Regions from separate parts of the Agarivorans sp. QJM3NY_25 genome, predicted to be linked through region 1. Evidence: predicted binding sites of a transcription regulator. Region 1 holds the regulator's gene; the other holds the start of a gene.
The links. Region 1 encodes FliA, which starts transcription of late flagellar genes. Its sites were predicted from a motif close to CTAAAGNTNNNNNNNNNNNNGCCGATA; they were not measured.
Positions count from the first base shown of each region.

Region 2: a site for FliA is predicted at 2,105-2,131, ahead of ACRRSW_RS20120 (DUF5610 domain-containing protein). Genes of this name have one in related genera too.

Region 1 is NZ_CP194041.2:1,866,848-1,876,121, reverse strand. It holds gene ACRRSW_RS08675 (chemotaxis protein CheW) at 1-1,766, opposite strand, end outside; gene ACRRSW_RS08670 (protein phosphatase CheZ) at 1,778-2,518, opposite strand; gene cheY (chemotaxis response regulator CheY) at 2,530-2,913, opposite strand; gene ACRRSW_RS08660 (RNA polymerase sigma factor FliA) at 3,040-3,765, opposite strand; gene ACRRSW_RS08655 (MinD/ParA family protein) at 3,758-4,651, opposite strand; gene flhF (flagellar biosynthesis protein FlhF) at 4,641-6,056, opposite strand; gene flhA (flagellar biosynthesis protein FlhA) at 6,088-8,199, opposite strand; gene flhB (flagellar biosynthesis protein FlhB) at 8,297-9,274, opposite strand, start outside.
Region 2 is NZ_CP194041.2:4,389,340-4,398,613, reverse strand. It holds gene fabR (HTH-type transcriptional repressor FabR) at 1-28, shown strand, start outside; gene ACRRSW_RS20135 (DUF1422 family protein) at 38-376, shown strand; gene ACRRSW_RS20130 (YHS domain-containing (seleno)protein) at 387-848, opposite strand; gene trmA (tRNA (uridine(54)-C5)-methyltransferase TrmA) at 914-2,017, opposite strand; gene ACRRSW_RS20120 (DUF5610 domain-containing protein) at 2,163-3,350, shown strand; cobalamin riboswitch at 3,406-3,634, shown strand; gene ACRRSW_RS20115 (TonB-dependent receptor domain-containing protein) at 3,673-5,502, shown strand; gene murI (glutamate racemase) at 5,602-6,387, shown strand; gene ACRRSW_RS20105 (RNA recognition motif domain-containing protein) at 6,384-6,845, opposite strand; rRNA gene ACRRSW_RS20100 (16S ribosomal RNA) at 7,476-9,018, shown strand; tRNA gene ACRRSW_RS20095 (tRNA-Ile) at 9,094-9,170, shown strand; tRNA gene ACRRSW_RS20090 (tRNA-Ala) at 9,193-9,268, shown strand.

The sequences.
Region 1 (9,274 bases):
TTGGTTAAATCCAGATGAAAGATTTCATTTACACTGGTGAGTGGTAAAGCAAAAGTCTGTTTACCTACATCAACCATCAAAGTGGGTAGAATAGCTAACGTTAATGGTACTTTGATTTGTAAAGTAGTACCGCCTCCGAGCTTAGAATCAATATCCACAGAACCGTTCAGCTGGGTGATACTGGTTTTGACCACGTCCATGCCAACACCACGCCCCGAAATATCAGAAATCTCAGTTTTTGTCGAAAAACCTGGTGCAAAAATCAAACTATAAGCATCTTTGTCTGGCATTCTTGCCGCCGCATCGGCATCTAAAACACCGCGCTCTATAGCGATAGATTTAAGCTTATCTGCATTCATTCCCGCGCCGTCATCTTCGATCATCAGCAAGATATGATCACCTTCTTGCGAGGCTGACAAACGAATGACACCAGTACGCGGTTTTCCTGCCGCTTCACGTTGGTCTGGCATTTCAATGCCGTGATCAACCGAGTTTCGCACTAAATGCACCAGTGGATCGGCTAACGCTTCCACTAGGTTTTTGTCTAAATCGGTATCTTCACCGACCAATTCCAAGTTAATATCTTTCTTCAAACTACGAGCTAAATCACGAACGACTCGAGGAAAACGACCGAACACCTTCTTAATAGGCTGCATTCGAGTTTTCATCACTGCACCCTGTAAATCAGCGGTCACAACGTCAAGGTTAGAGGTCGCCTTAGCCATATCCTCATCATTACTGGTTAAACCAAGACTAACCAAACGATTACGGACTAAAACTAATTCCCCAACCATATTCATGATTTCGTCGAGAGTTCGGGTATCGACGCGAACCGTCGTTTCCCCCTGAGGTGCTTGTTTGGGCGCTGCTTTTGCCGGCTCAGACTTGGCTGGAGCAGCAGCTTTCGGAGTAGCTGCAACTTTTGTTGGTGCAACTTTCTTCGGCTCGACCTTCGGGGTGACTTCGGGCTTAGCTGCCGCCTTAACCTCAGGCGCTTTACCGGCACCATGCAGCTGATCTAATAACTTTTCGAATTCATCATCGCCAATTTCGTCACTGTTCGTCACCGTTTCCACTGACGTAACAGCGGCAGGTTTAGCACTTGGTGCTTTAGAGCCATGCAGCTCGTCGAGTAGCTTTTCAAACTCATCATCAGAAATATCGCCACCACCCGCAGTTTCGCTAGGGGCTGCAGCACTTACCGGACTCGCTTGAGAAGCCGCTTTTGGGGCACCTGAGCCATGCAACTCATCGAGTAAGCTTTCAAATTCGTCATCAGAAATATCATCAATACCAGTGCCTGTAGCTGATTTACTCTCTGGAATTTGCTCGGGCTCGGGCTCAGGTTCCGGCTCAACCACCACCTGATCTTCTGAAGCAGGCCGAGATAATTGATGCAATCGCTCAATAAGCTCTGGCGAAGCTGGTGTTAAAGGTTCTCTTGCTTGCACCTTAGCAAACATATCATTCACGGAATCAAGTGCTTCAAGTATGACATCCATTAACTCTGATGACACCCCACGGCCACCGTTACGTAATGTGTCAAACACATTTTCCGCACCATGACAAACGTCAACGAGTTCAGTTAATGATAAGAAACCAGCACCACCTTTAACGGTATGAAAACCCCTAAATATAGCATTCAATAAGTTACTATCATCAGGACGTTTTTCTAGATCAACAAGCTGTTCAGAAAGCTGCTCTAGGATCTCTGCCGCTTCTACCAGAAAGTCTTGTAAGATGTCTTCATCTACATCAAACGACATGCGCTACTCCCTTAAAATCCTAAACTAGACAACAAGTCATCAACATCGTCTTGATCGTTAACAACGTCATCCCTTTGTTCTTTATTAATTATAGGGCCTTCTGCTTCAACACCCGATTTTTTATCATCTTGACCAGGAGCGACATCCACCATGTCAGTGCCAAACAAGGTGAGCATCTCAACTAAATTCTCTTCAACCTCCTGAACTAAAGTGATCACCTTTCGAATCATTTGCCCGGTAAGATCCTGAAAATCCTGTGCCATTAAAATTTCAGTAAGCATGTTACGTAGTTTATCGGCATCAGATGAAGAACTAGTCAGAAAAATATCGATTTGGTGACACAGCGCTTTAAATTGGCCTAACTCAATTTTCCGATCCATCAAATTTTGCCATACAGGCATAATATCATTGATATCATTGGTTAATTTATCAGCAATCGGCAAACCCGACTCGACTGCATCCATCGTTTTATTAGCAGCTTGGTCGGTCATTTCGATGACATAATTTAAACGTTCTTTGGCATCGGGGATTTCTTGGTTCGCGAGTTCATTGATCCGAATATCCAATTTGAAATCATTTAATGAATCGTGAAGTTGACGAGTGAGCTGGCCAACTTTATCAAACAGCAAGTTAGCTTTTGGAGCACATAGCTCACTGACTAGTTGGTTCGCCTCGGCGACCTTTCCCATTTCAAGTAGCATCACCAGTTGTTGCGCATCCGCTAATGAAATAATCGGAGTATCGGTGCTCACGCGTCTTCCTTTTATTGTAATCTTTCGAAAATCTTATCGAGCTTCTCTTTTAAAGTAGCTGCTGTAAAAGGTTTTACAATATAACCATTTACTCCGGCTTGTGCGGCTTCAATAATTTGTTCACGTTTCGCTTCCGCGGTGACCATCAATACAGGCAGGTGAGCTAAACTCTCATCGGCACGAATGTTTTTCAACAAATCGATACCTTCCATACCAGGCATATTCCAATCAGTCACTACAAACTCAAAATCGCCACCCTTAAGCATTGGTAGCGCGGTGTTACCGTCATCGGCCTCATGTGTATTGTTGAAACCTAAATCTCTCAACAAGTTCTTAATAATCCTTCTCATTGTTGAAAAATCATCAACAACCAGAATTTTCATATTTTTATCCAAGGTACGTCCCCCAGCTGGATGTTTTACTAGCCCACAAACGGGTCACAAATTTATGTAATACATTATTATGCCTTAATAAACACAATTTTAGTCCATCTTTTATAAGTTTTGTAAGGATGAATTTCTCTATTGTGTCCAATCTCGCATTCGAGTTTTCACTCTGGCAAGCGCTTGACTATGAATTTGACTCACTCTCGACTCACTAACGCTTAATACTTCACCAATTTCTTTAAGATTAAGCTCTTCATCGTAATAAAGCGATAATACTAAGGCTTCTCGTTCAGGTAGCCCTTTGATGCACTCCGCCAAAGATTGTTGAAATCGTTGATTTGCAAAACCTTCGAAAGGACGATTTTGCTCGCGACTTTCTTCGTTAGAAATGACATCCTCGTTTACCCCAAGGTCCTCAATGCCTAAGATTCGCCCGCAATTAACATCCGCTAACATCGTATGGTATTCGCGAAGAGAAACCCCGAGTTTTTCAGCAACTTCAGCGTCTTTAGCGTCACCATTTTTTTCTCTTTCAACAGCAGCTATAGCGTCACTAATCGCGCGACTATTTTTATGTACAGAACGCGGAACCCAATCACCACGGCGTATTTCATCAAGCATCGCGCCGCGAATTCGGATCCCTGCATAGGTTTCAAAGCTAGCACCTTTAGAGCCATCAAAATTACGAGCGGCTTCTATCAGCCCGATCATTCCAGATTGGATTAAATCATCCACAATAACACTGGCCGGTAGCCTAGCCATTAAGTGATGGGCAATCCGTTTAACCAAAATGGCGTGACGCTCCACTAACGCATTAGTGTCGTTAACGCTGGTATTGGCGTAGGCGGCAACTTTATTCACTAAGCTGCTCTCTATTCTTGCGTTGTCCAAATTCGAGAAGATTCTCGATGAAAAATTCTAAATGTCCTCCCGCTTGCTCAGGTATCGGCCAAGTAGCCGCTTTGCTGGCTAAAGAGCGAAATGCCAAAGACGCTGGTGACTTAGGATAGGCTTCAACCACAACACGTTGTTTGCGAACGGCCAATCGGACATTGTTATCATAGGGAATACAAGACACTAACTCGAGAGTGGCATCTAAAAACCGTTCCGTCACCCGAGTCAACTTGGTAAATAACTCCTGACCTTCTCTTAAACTACGAACCATATTGGCAACAACTTTAAATTTATACACCCCATGATTATTAGAGAGTAGTTTAATCAGGGCATAAGCATCGGTAATTGATGTTGGTTCGTCACACACGACGACTAAAATATCTTGCGACGCTTTTGCAAAACTCAACACCATATCAGAGATGCCCGCTGCGGTATCAACCAGCAAAACATCTATCGGTGTTTTCATACTACTAAAAGCACGAATTAAACCTGCATGTTCCGCAGGGCTTAATTCAACCATGGATTGAGTTCCTGAAGTTGCTGGCGCAATCAGAATCCCATTTGGTCCCTCAACTAATACTTCGTCAAGAGTGCACTCTCCCGATAGCACATGCGACAGATTTTTAGTCACGCGCAGCCCAAGTAGCACATCAACATTCGCCAAACCTAAGTCCGCATCAAGGACCATGACTCGCTTGCCTTGACCCGCCATTGCAATTCCCATGTTAAGCGTCACGTTGGTTTTACCAACCCCACCCTTTCCACCAGTCACTGCGATTACTTTCACATTATTTTTTTGTTGCATCATTCGTAAGCCGCTAGCTTGATCAAAATCATTATGTTTAGAATACATCCGAAACCTTCTGTTGTTCGGTTTCACTAAACCAAAAGTGTTGCTGAGAATGCTTATCTATCACCGACAAAGCTTGCTCAACTAATTCGCTAGGCACCGCCACTGCAATATCTTCTGGTACTTGCTGACCATGAGTAACGTAACTGATTGGTATAGCATGACGCAAGGTTACATTTAACACTTCACCTAACGCTAAACTTTCATCTAATTTAGTAAGTATGGTACCAGCCAAAGGAATTCGCTTAAATTGATTTACAGTTTCTTCAATTACCCGTCGCTGAGCATTGGCTGACATCACCAAATAATTACGGATATTAACTTGGCTATTTTTGACTAACTTGTCTAATTGTTCATGTAGACGGATATCTCTTTGGCTCATACCAGCGGTATCGATTAAGACTAACTTTTTATCTTTAAACTGGTATAAAAGCTGGGACAACTCAGCTTCATCATTCGCCACTCGAACTGCACAGCCCATAATTTTACCATAAGTTGCCAGTTGCTCATGAGCACCAATACGATAAGTATCTGTGGTAATCATCGCCACGCTATCAGGACCATGGCGCATAGCAAACTGCGCAGCTAATTTGGCGATAGTGGTTGTTTTACCGACCCCCGTCGGGCCCAATAAGGCAACCGCTCCACCTTTTAACAATATTTCATCTTGGCCGACAGGGAGCTGATTTGCCAGTAATTCCCGTAAATGCTGCCAGCCTTCTTGTACGCCTAGCTCTTCGGGGATATAACCAGCCACCTGATCGGCCATATCCTCATCAAAACCAACCAACTGTAACTGTTTGATTAACATCGCTCGAACAGGCTCTTGCCGCTCAACTTCCTGCCACATTAATCCCGACACTTGATGTTCCAACAACTTTCGCATCGCTGCCATTTCTTTCTTTAATTCACCCACTTCACTGTGATTCGCCTCTGCGCTTGGCGTTGCAATACGGCTTGCGGCAGGTTTGGCTGCTGAACCTTGCTGTATCCACCCTTGCTGCTGAGCCAAGGAGCGAGGAGCCTGAACGGTTCGAGGCCGTTGCGATTTATTTAAGCTGGATTGTTGCAAATTTTCTTGCTGACGCTTTTGATGGCGCTGCATAAAATTAGTCAAATTATCTTTGAGGCTCGCATTTTCGTCAAAATCATGACCAAGCTGTTGGTTTGTTGACGTTTTAGAACTGTGCTTAGGTTTGACGGACGATAAATTGACGCTATCATCGGCTAACTCTCGTGATGAGTTTTCTCCCTTAGCATTAGTCTTGGAAGGCTCCACCGCAGCAACAATCTCTATGCCTCCGGTCACCTTTTTGTTGGACATGATCACGGCATCACTACCAAGAGTCTCTTTCACCTCGGCTAACGCGGTCCGCATGTCTTTTGCAAAAAAGCGTTTCATTTTCACTGGTCACCTTCCTTTTGCTTACCCATTGGACCTATTGCCCAACTGAACTCACAATACGTATTTGTTTATCTTCCGGCACTTCTTGATACGACAGTACACGTAATGCAGGCATTGCTGTTTTAACGAACCTCGACATACTCGAACGCAATATACCGGATGTCAATAATATCGCTGGTTGGCCTGCTAATTCTTGATTTTGGCATGCTTCAGTTAAAGATACTTGCAGTTTTTCGGCCAAACCTGGTTCCATTCCTGCACCATCGTTACCACCTGCCTGCATAGATTGATGCAATATTTGCTCCAAGTCTGGTGACAAAGTAATGACCGGTAACTCTGCTTCACTACCAATTAGCTCTTGAACGATTAAACGTTTTAAAGAAATACGACAAGCTGCGGTCAGAATATCGGCATCCTGGCTCTTCGGTCCGTATTCCACCAAGGTCTGAACGATACTCCGTACATCCCTAATTGGCACCCCTTCACTCAGTAAATTTTGCAGCACTTTAACAACAGTAGATAAGTTCAGGGTATCTGGGATTAAACCTTCAACAAGCTTAGGTAAACTATTCCCTAACATGTCTAACAAATTTTGTACTTCTTCATGTCCCAATAAATTAGCTGCATTATTGGTTAACAATTGACTAAGGTGGGTGGCAACCACTGTCGCCGAATCAACAACCGTATAGCCAAGGGTTTGGGCGTGTTCACGCTGCTCGGTTGCAACCCAAGCCGCCTCTAAACCAAATGCAGGATCGGTGGTTGGCTGGCCTTCAATTTTACCAAATACTTGGCCCGGATTTATCGCCATTTCTCGATCATGGAATACTTCAGATTCACCATAAGTAACCCCCATCAAGGTAATTCGATATTGATTAGGGCCTAAATCCAGATTGTCACGAATATGCACCGCTGGCACCAAAAAACCTAAATCTTGAGATAACTTTTTACGTACACCTTTAATCCGAGCAAGCAATTCTCCGCCTTGAGTCTTATCAACTAGCGGGATTAATCGATAACCAACTTCCAGACCAATCACATCAACTGGTTGTACATCATCCCACCCCAACTCTTTGGGCTCATTACTATTACGAGGATGAGTGCTGGCTGGCTGTAAGGCTGTATCTGCAGCTTTTTTAACATCGGCTTTATGCCGTAACCACGCGGTCACCAAACACACCGCAGCACAACTTAAGAATGCCAAATGCGGCATTCCCGGAACAATCCCCATCACTAATAAAATAGAACCACAGATAATCATAACCCGTGGATCTTTAAACAGCTGCAAGCTAACTTGCTCGCCCATATCGGCTTCGGTATTTTGACGGGTCACGATCAGAGCAGCAGCGATAGATAGTAGTAACGATGGAATTTGCGCGACTAAACCATCACCGATGGTTAACAGAGTGTAAACTTCTGCCGCTTGCGAAAAACTCAGATCGTGTTGGGCCACACCAATAATGAAACCACCTAAAATATTAATAAAAAGAATCAGGATCCCAGCAATCGCATCGCCCTTTACAAATTTACTCGCGCCATCCATCGATCCATAAAAATCGGCTTCGCCAGTCACTTCACTACGACGAACACGTGCCTGCTCTTGGTCGATAATGCCAGCATTAAGATCCGCATCAATCGCCATTTGCTTACCCGGCATCGCATCCAAAGTAAAACGCGCGCTCACCTCGGCAATCCGACCCGCACCTTTGGTCACCACAACAAAGTTAATGATCATCAAGATAAGAAAGACCACCAAGCCGACAGCATAGTTTCCACCAATCACTACCGAACCAAAGGCTTCAATCACATTACCCGCAGCATTTCCGCCATTGTGTCCTTCCAAAAGGACCACTCGAGTAGATGCAACGTTTAGGGCTAAACGCAGTAAAGTGGCAACCAGCAGCACCGTAGGAAATACCGCAAAATCCAAGGGTCGCTTGGTATAGACTGCAACCAAAAGCACCACCAAGGCTAAGGAAATATTAAATGCAAACAAGATATCCAGTAGCCATGCCGCCATTGGCAGAACCACCATGCCAAGGGTAGCCAATACCACCATTGGCGTACCAAAACCTTTGATGAGACTGGCATCTATCTTTTTGAAGTCTTGAAGCTTCAAGCTAGTGAGACGATTAATTATTTCCATAAATGACGAAATACTGACTGTAGAGCAAGAGATAATCTAGAAAAGCAATAACTAAGCCAACAACAAAGGTACACCTAGAGAAATCATAGAATTGAGCTTAGTATCGTAATTCGTCGGGGATAGGTAAATCATCAGCCACAGGTTTAGGTCGTTGTCCTCGACCTTTACGGTACTGCTCCAACTGGAACACAAAGGCTAATACTTGAGCCACTGCGACATATAGCCCATCAGGAATATCCTGACCGAGCTTCGTGGTATGGTATAGAGAACGCGTTAAGGCTGGCGCTTCTAAAATAGGGACTTCGTAATGACGAGCGATCTCTCTGATTTTCATCGCCACCTCATCCACACCCTTAGCCACCACTTTCGGCGCACCACCCGCCTTGCTGTCATACTGAAGCGCCACCGAAAAATGAGTCGGGTTGGTGACAACCACATCCGCTTGCGGCACATCTGCCATCATACGACGAGCAGCCATTTCCATTTGCAAACGACGGATCCGCCCCTTAACTTCAGGGCTTCCTTCCATATTTTTGTGCTCGTCTTTCACTTCCTGCTTAGACATTTTGAGCTGGTTATTGTGATTCCATATCTGGTAAGGGACATCAATGATAACAATAATAATTAAACTACAAACCAGCGCTAACAACATCCATTGCAACATATCTAAAGCATTGACAATAGAGCCCGGAATTGACTGTAGGCTTAAAGACAAGATATCGGCAAATTTCCAGCGTAATACAATCCAAACAACACCAGCTATCACTATCACTTTGGCAACACTTTTAACAAACTCTACCAAAGCTTGTACGCCAACCATTCTTTTAAACCCTTGCAAGGGAGATAACTTATTCGCCTTGGGCATCGCAGCTTCCCAGCTAAACGATATACCACCTAATAAGGTATTTCCGAGCAGGGCTGCCAAAGCAATAAACCCCATGATCCACAACATCGGCTTAAACAACAGCCAAGCAATCGAGCCAATATTTTTAAACAATAGGTGAACATCGAATACTTGCTCACGACTCAGAGTAAAAGCAACTTCAAAGACTTTCACCATTGACTCGGCTAGCAT
Region 2 (9,274 bases), 2.5 Mb from region 1:
GTATAATCGTTCTCAAACACTGAGTTAAGAGGTGCATATGCAAGTCAGTAAAACTTTATTATTGTTGTCGTTTATTGCTGGTGTGAGTGGTAATGCTAGTCTTGCTCTGTTTACTGTTGCCGAGCAAGCATTTTCGATATTTCCTATCATTGCGTTTATATTGGCGGTGACGCAACTGTACCAGATTTATCTACATCAAGATCTGAGTGAAGACTCTCCTCTAACGAGTGTGGCTGCATTTTTATTGGGGGCGTTGGCTTACTCTGCAATGTTACGAACTCAATTCCCGGAAATCGGGAGTAACTTGTTAGTATTGATTTTATGTCTTGCGATCGGTCTTTGGTTGATGTTTAGATTGGGCGGTTTTAAGCGCTAATCTACAGCAACTAATGGTTCAATTGTTGCTGCCAAGCTTTGTCTGCGGTGGCTTGATAGGTCTGCCAGTGTCCCTTTAGCCAACGTTGGCGGCCTTTCTCTGCATAAAATAAGTGCAGTTCGTCGTCAAAAAATTCCCAGACTTGCCCATTAGTGGCGACTAAACCTTCGCCCGTTGATAGGGCGTTAGCGCAAAAGCCATTGTAGCGAGGACGATATCGTTCTGGAGCTTCGGCAAATTTATTGGCACTTTGCTGACTTGCAAAATACCAATCGGCATTATTCCAACGGACTAAATAATCTTGTTTACCCTGTAAAATACGGCGCTCGCCAAGCTGGTGGGCGCGGTGTTGGCTTAGCACATCGACACCACCGATAGCCTTATCACTCCAAAAACTTTTACTTACTGGCTCGCCAGCATAGCAATTCAAGCTAATTACAAAAATAATTCCAGTAATAATTGAATGAAACATAAGCCCCCCTATCAGATCTATATCTGATAGACCGGGCTGCTTAAGAAGCGCTTTCATTAATATGCCTAACGACGCTGCAGATAGAGCCCCACTTCTATATGATCGGTGTAAGGAAATTGGTCAAATAGAGCCCAATGGCTAATCTGATGGGTACGATTTAAGACTTGTAGGTTGTTATATAGAGTATTGGGATTACAAGATACGTAGACGATGTTGTCGTAGTCTTGCACCATCCTTAAGGTGGCGTCATCTAAACCGGCACGAGGTGGATCAACTAATATGGTGTCGCACTGATAATCACTTAAGTCTACTTGGGCTTCTTTTAGGCGGCGAAACTCACGTTCACCTAACATGGCCTGAGTGAATTCTTCGGCGGATAGACGAAGAATTTTCACATTATTAATGTGATTGGCTTTGATATTGTATTGTGCGGCTTCAACTGAGGGCTTGGCTATCTCGGTGGCTAAAACGCGTTGGAAGTTTTTCGCAAGTGCCAGTGAAAAATTGCCGTTACCACAGTAGAGTTCGAGCAGATCGCCCTGGCTGTTGGCAGTTGCCTGTTGCGCCCATTCCAACATATGTTGGTTGACGACGGCATTTGGCTGGGTAAAGCTATTTTCGATTTGCTGGTAAATGAGCTGCTCACCGGCAACTTCAAGTACTTCGTTAACCCTATCTTGTTCCAAACATATTTTTTGCTTACGTGAGCGACCGATCAGTTGTAGTGAAAATAGCTTCGATAGTTCTGCTTTTAGTTGCTCGGCAGCGGTCCGCCATGCTTCATCAATCGGTTTATGGTAAAGCAAGCTCACGATTACCTCGCCACTAAGAGTGGAAAGAAAGTCGACTTGGAATAGTTTATGACGCAAAACTTGCTCAGATTTGAGCTGTTCGATTAATAGCGGCATTAGGCGGTTAATTAACGCGCTTGCCGGCGGAAAGCTGTCGACTCTGAATTTTTGTTTGGTTGCTGGATCAAACATGATGTAGTAGAGGTCATCACCTTCGTGCCACATTCTAAATTCGGCACGCATCCGATAATGTTTGCTGGCTGAGCTGAAAATGCTAGGTTCAGGAGGATTAAATTCAGCAAATTGTTCGCGGCGTTTAGCGACCTTTTCGGCCAACAGTTGTTGGTATTTTTCTGGATAGTATGCAATTGCGCTCATGACCGCTCCTCAAATTTAGCAAGGAGCGCAATTTAAAGGCGCATTGCTTGCTTGTCCAGTTTATCTACAATAATAGTGAGATTATTTCTAAAGTTTTAAATACAGTCGCCGATAAGTTGTGACTAGGGTAAATCCAGGGGGCGTTATGAACGAACTTAAAGGCATAGGCAATTCGCCAATCCAGCAATATGCTGAGCGCTTATTGCAGCAGTCCACGCCGACTATCGCAAAGGGCAATCAATTAGCTAATGATAAGGCTAGTTTTAATCAGCAGGACCTGGTGGCCAGCCATGTATTGTTGAGTTCGATTGAAAAGCATACCTTATCGATTGCTGGTGGTGGGGTTAGTTTAGCCAAACCACAACAACCCAGTATATTTGATGCCGAAGAAGTGGCGAAGAATGTGCTTAATTTTGTTGCAACGACCTTATATGGTGCCAAGCAGGCTGGGATGCCAGAAGACCAGTTACAAGAAATGATGGCTCAAGCGCGTAAGGGTGTGGATATGGGGTTTGCCGGAGCCCGTGAAGACCTTAGTGACTCAGGGATCCTTAATGAAGAGTTAGAAAAAGGCATTGATAAGAGTTATGACTTGATCCAAGACGGTTTAGAAAAAATCGAAGCGGGTGACTACGAGATACAAAATTCTCCAATATTTAGTCAACTCGCCATGGGAAATCGTCAATCGGCAAGCATGGAGTTGGAAACGGCAGAGGGTGACAAAGTTACCATTAGTTATGGGAGTCAGTTGGCAGCCAGTTACCGAGAAGAACAGTCATCTTTTCAGGCATCGTTTTCTTCACAGCAGCAGTTTAGTTTTTCCGTTGAAGGCGACCTGAATGATGATGAGTTGGCTGCGATCGCCGATTTAGTGAAACAAGTGGATAAAGTGGGGCAGCAGTTTTTCTCGGGGAATCTGGATCAGGCGTTTGATCAGGCCTTAAACATTGGGTTTGATGAGCAACAGTTAGTTGGTTTTGCGGTGAACTACCAGCAACAACAAACGGTGGCGGTGACTCAGGCCTACCAACAAACAGCGGAGAAAAGCGCCGAGAATAGCACTGCTGGTTCAGAGCTAGTCCCCGACTTAAGTGAGTTTTTAGGTGCTTGGCAGGACATTCAAGCCAAAATGAGCGCTTTGTTTGCTCAACCAGAATCCGCGACCGAAACCCTACTTAATGGGGTTTTACCTGTTTCTAGCCCTTCGGAAGGAGAAGCGAAACAAGCCGATGTTGAACGGTTTAAAGGTTTCGCTGAGCGTATGGCCGATGTGCTTGCTGAATATAATCAAAAACGCGCGGCGGATGAAGCGACATCCGGCACTATTAGTTAATTTCATGTTTGCATAAAGTAAATGAAATAGGCTGTTCATTCGCCAAGTGCTGGCTTATACTCTCGCCCGCAGTGGTGCCTGAGCTAGCGAAGTTCAGGCTTAATAGGGAATCTGGTTAAAGTCCAGAACTGACGCGCAGCGGTAAAGAGGAACGAAAGCTCAAGGATTGGCCTTTTCCAAGGATCTCCAGACACTGTTTGCCCCGCAAACGGGAAGTCGTAGCCGTAGTAAATAAAGTCCCCCCGCCTCTAAGTCCGAATACCTGCCACATCGCACATGCTATTTAGCAGCAAACTACGACGCGAGAATTAGGATTATATCGATGAAGAAGTTCATATTACTGGCCGCAGTAGCGCCAGCTTTCGGCTATGCCCAAGAAACCCCTCCAGAACAAACGACCATGGTGGTGACCGCCAACCGTATACAGCAAAGTGCTACTAGCGTAATCGCGCCACTCACGGTGATCAGTCGCGGTGAAATAGAAAGTAGTGGTGCGCAAGATATTGTTGGTATTCTCAACCAACAGGTTGGTATTAGTGTCAACCGTAATGGCGGTAAAGGACAAAACGAGAGTGTGTTTATTCGCGGCTCAAGCTCTGCACAATCTTTGTACCTCATCGATGGCGTACGTATTAATACTGCCACTAGTGGTGGCGCTCAAATGTCATTACTGCCATTAGAATTCGTTGAGCGCATTGAGATTATACGAGGGGCTCGTGCGTCAGTATATGGCGCAGATGCTGTGGGTGGGGTCATCAACATTATCACGCGGCCGGAGTTTGGTAGTCAGTATTTTGGGATAAAAGCTGCGCTTGGCAATCATGAGAGTCGACGTTTAGCTGGGCGAGTTAATACCCCGATTGGTGAGTCGACTCAGTTGAATGCGATCCTCAATGGTGAGCGTAGTGAAGGTTATAATTTTAGACCAAGCAGCGAACTGGACGAGGTTTATGGATATGAATCCTTCGGTGGCTTACTGAGCATCGAGCATCAGTTCAGTGAAGCTTGGTCGGGCGGGGCCATGATATTGATGAATGATGGCGAAAATGAGTATATCTCCACGCAGTACGATTCATCTTATAATCCCTACGATGAAAAATGGCAAACCAAACAAAGGCAGAAAGTATATGCTGTGAATCTTGATTACAGTGATGACGCTTGGTTTAGCCATCTAGCACTGAATTATACCGAAAACCGTTCCAATGACGGCCCCGCCGATCAATATGCGGTGGTTTATCGTTATGTGACGGAGCGGCACAGTGCGAATTGGTTGTTAGCGCGTCAATTGAACAACAACTGGTTGTTACAAGGTGGTTTAGATTATCAAAAAGATGATATCTCAGGTTCCAAAACTACATATTTAAAAAGTACTCGTAATAATAAAGCCGCCTACCTTGGGGTTCGTGCCGATTACATCCGCCATTTACTGGAAGCCAGTTTACGCCAGGATAACAATCAGCACTATGGTGAACACACCACCTATAACCTGGCTTGGGCTTGGCAGTTACAGGACAATTTACGTTTTAATGCCTTGCATGGCACTGCCTTTAGAGCGCCAACCTTTAACGATCTATACTACCCGGGCAGTGAAACCCCCAATCTTAAAGCCGAAACTTCCAGTAATTCGGAATTTGGTTTTGCTTTAGATTTAATTCAAAGTCAGTGGCAGTTTAATATCTTCCGTAATGATGTTGACGATTTGATTGCTTGGGCGCCGGGGGAGGGTGGTTTATGGAAACCAGGAAATGTCTCTGATGCTCGGATCCAGGGCATTGAAGTACAGGGAGATTTTTCGACCGCCTGGCTGAATCATCGGGTTATTCTGGAGCATCTTGACGCGAAAGATCGTCAAAGCGATAAATACTTGGTGCGTCGTCCACAGGAGCAAGTCAAGTACAAGCTAGATGCGCAGTGGCATGCTTTGCAAGTGGTGGTGGATTATCTATGGCGAGGCGAGTCTTATAATGACGACGCAAATACGCTTGTGTTGGATAGTTATAGTACTTGGGATATTGGTGCGAATTATCGCTTTGCGAACGGCTTTAAGCTCGATGCCAAGTTAGCCAATGTATTTAATAAGCAATATGCCACAGTGCGCAATTATCAAGCCCAAGGTCGCAGCTTTGAGTTAGCAGCAAGCTATCAGTTCTAAAGTAAACGACTAGTGCTTTGCTAAACACTTCGCATTGCCAGCCAGCGTTAGCGTGATTACACTAGCGCTGGTGATTTACGAATTGGGTTTATTTACGCGATGCATGTGCTTGTTTTCGATTCCGGAGTCGGCGGTCTCTCGGTCCTTGAGTCTGTTCAATTACTTAATCCACATCTGCAATATAGTTATTTGTTTGATAACCGTTATTTTCCTTACGGTGAACTGAGCGAGCCGGAGTTAATTGAACGGGTTTGTGAGCTAGTTGCGGTCGCAGTGGCGAAACTACAGATAGATATGGTGGTGATCGCCTGTAATTCGGCCAGTACCTTAGCGCTACCCAAATTGCGTTCGCAGCATGCCATTCCAATCGTTGGGGTGGTGCCAGCGATAAAATTAGCGGCAAGTATGAGTCAAACGGGACACTTTGGCATATTGGCAACGCCGGGAACGGTAGAGCGTCAATATACGGCACAGCTAATTCAGGACTTTGCAGCGAATTGTATAGTTGAACTGATTGGCAGCACTGAATTGGTGGTATTGGCAGAGCGTAAGTTAGCGGGAGAGTTCATCGACAGCAGAGCAGTGCATGACATTGTTGCTTCATGGTTAGCCATGGAAGATTTAGATACAGTGGTACTCGGTTGCACTCACTTCCCTCTACTAAAAGAAGAGCTAAGCCAAGTATTAGGTGAAAAGGTTCAATTAATCGATTCTGGTCCAGCCATCGCCAAACGAGTGCAACACTTATCTGATGATTGCAATCGCATTGTATTCGACCATAAAAAAGCGGAAGTTAGTGCTTACTGCACTTTAACTTCCGCTAATACAGGCCTAGTTGACCAATTAACTGCTTATGGGATCAATTCTTTACAGTTAATAGACTAAGCTTCTTTACGTTCGTTGGCTTCGCGAACTTTTAAGGTACGTTGTTGAAACTCGTATTCGTTTAAGGCTGCGACCGCTTTGCCTGCATCTTCGCTAGCCATTTCCACAAAACCAAAGCCACGACGTTTGCCAGTTTGTTTATCTTTCAATAATCGAACTGAGACTACTTGACCATACTCAGAAAATAACTTGCGGATAGCTGATTCGTTAGCACGATAAGGCAGATTGCCGACGTATAGCGTTTGGGTATCAATGGCTTCGCCTAAGTTGTCTTCAGTTGAATCAGTTTGTGGTTCACTGTTTGATGGGCCAGCGGAGCTTAATAATACAATGGCTCCTCCAACAATCACTGCGACTGACAAATATAAAGGTTGGAGAGGTGCTACCGCGCCAGCGACGAAATAGGCTGCAATTGCGACTGCAATTAGAAACACGATGGATAGACTAGGATTTTTCATAATAAATTCAATGCTCAATGTATTCGAAATAATGGAAAGCAACTTAATTTAACAAAATTGCGACATCATGTTAGCCAGCTTTTATCGGATAAGCTAGAAAATGTACAATTTCTCTAGCAGAAACATGCTAAATGACACAATTACTTTTAATTCATAGCCTTGTTTTACCCAAAAGGTGCAGTTTTGTGGATAAGTTTGTGGATATTCTGTGGCTTTGTTGGGGGCAATCAAAATATCTCAAAATAACTGCAATTTTCTTCAAAAAAGGCTTGCACCGTAAGCGCGGATCCCTATAATGCGACTCCACTGACACGGCGGGCAGCACGCAATAGCGCAGCAGCAAGCGGTCAGGGTTGATAAGGCCTGAGGCTTTATCAGCGACGGTTAAACGCTTCAAACTTTCCTTAGAAAAGTTCTTCGGAAAAGATTGAAAAAAGCGGTTGACAGTCACCGAGGATGGCGTAGAATGCGCACCTCGCTTCGCAAGAAGCAACGCTCTTTAACAATTTATCAAGCAATCTGTGTGAGCACTCACAGAGCACTAAGCGAAAAAAATTAGCTTAAGTGGACTGGAGTGACACACTGTTTTAACAGTAATAATTTCAGTATTTACTTTGAGCGAAAGAACTTTGATTGAAGAGTTTGATCATGGCTCAGATTGAACGCTGGCGGCAGGCTTAACACATGCAAGTCGAGCGGTAACATTTCTAGCTTGCTAGAAGATGACGAGCGGCGGACGGGTGAGTAATGCTTGGGAATATGCCTTTACGTGGGGGACAACAGTTGGAAACGACTGCTAATACCGCATAATGTCTTCGGACCAAAGGAGGGGACTCTTCGGAGCCTTTCGCGTAGAGATTAGCCCAAGTGGGATTAGCTAGTTGGTGGGGTAATGGCTCACCAAGGCGACGATCCCTAGCTGGTTTGAGAGGATGATCAGCCACACTGGGACTGAGACACGGCCCAGACTCCTACGGGAGGCAGCAGTGGGGAATATTGCACAATGGGCGAAAGCCTGATGCAGCCATGCCGCGTGTGTGAAGAAGGCCTTCGGGTTGTAAAGCACTTTCAGTTGTGAGGAAGGCAATATGCTTAATACGTATATTGTTTGACGTTAGCGACAGAAGAAGGACCGGCTAACTCCGTGCCAGCAGCCGCGGTAATACGGAGGGTCCGAGCGTTAATCGGAATTACTGGGCGTAAAGCGTACGCAGGCGGCTTTTTAAGCCAGATGTGAAATCCCCGGGCTCAACCTGGGAATGGCATTTGGAACTGGGAAGCTAGAGTTTTGTAGAGGGTGGTAGAATTTCAGGTGTAGCGGTGAAATGCGTAGAGATCTGAAGGAATACCAGTGGCGAAGGCGGCCACCTGGACAAAAACTGACGCTCATGTACGAAAGCGTGGGGAGCAAACAGGATTAGATACCCTGGTAGTCCACGCCGTAAACGATGTCTACTAGTTGTCTGTGGGTTTAACCCGTGGGTAACGCAGCTAACGCATTAAGTAGACCGCCTGGGGAGTACGGCCGCAAGGTTAAAACTCAAATGAATTGACGGGGGCCCGCACAAGCGGTGGAGCATGTGGTTTAATTCGATGCAACGCGAAGAACCTTACCTGCCCTTGACATACTAAGAACTTTCCAGAGATGGATTGGTGCCTTCGGGAACTTAGATACAGGTGCTGCATGGCTGTCGTCAGCTCGTGTCGTGAGATGTTGGGTTAAGTCCCGCAACGAGCGCAACCCTTATCCTTATTTGCCAGCACGTGATGGTGGGAACTCTAGGGAGACTGCCGGTGATAAACCGGAGGAAGGTGGGGACGACGTCAAGTCATCATGGCCCTTACGGGCAGGGCTACACACGTGCTACAATGGCATGTACAGAGGGATGCGAACTCGCGAGAGCAAGCGGACCCCAGAAAGCATGTCGTAGTCCGGATCGGAGTCTGCAACTCGACTCCGTGAAGTCGGAATCGCTAGTAATCGTGGATCAGAATGCCACGGTGAATACGTTCCCGGGCCTTGTACACACCGCCCGTCACACCATGGGAGTGGGCTGCAAAAGAAGTGGGTAGTTTAACCTTCGGGAGGACGCTCACCACTTTGTGGTTCATGACTGGGGTGAAGTCGTAACAAGGTAGCCCTAGGGGAACCTGGGGCTGGATCACCTCCTTATTATGAACGTTTATGTTTTGTGACGTGTTCACACAGATTGCTTGATAGAAAGTAGAGAGAAGTTGACACCTGTTTAGGTCTGTAGCTCAGCTGGTTAGAGCGCACCCCTGATAAGGGTGAGGTCGGCAGTTCAAGTCTGCCCAGACCTACCAAGGTGCAACTTTAGTAAGAAATGGGGCTATAGCTCAGCTGGGAGAGCGCCTGCCTTGCACGCAGGAGGTCTGCGGTTCGATCCCGCATAGCTCCACCACTTCTT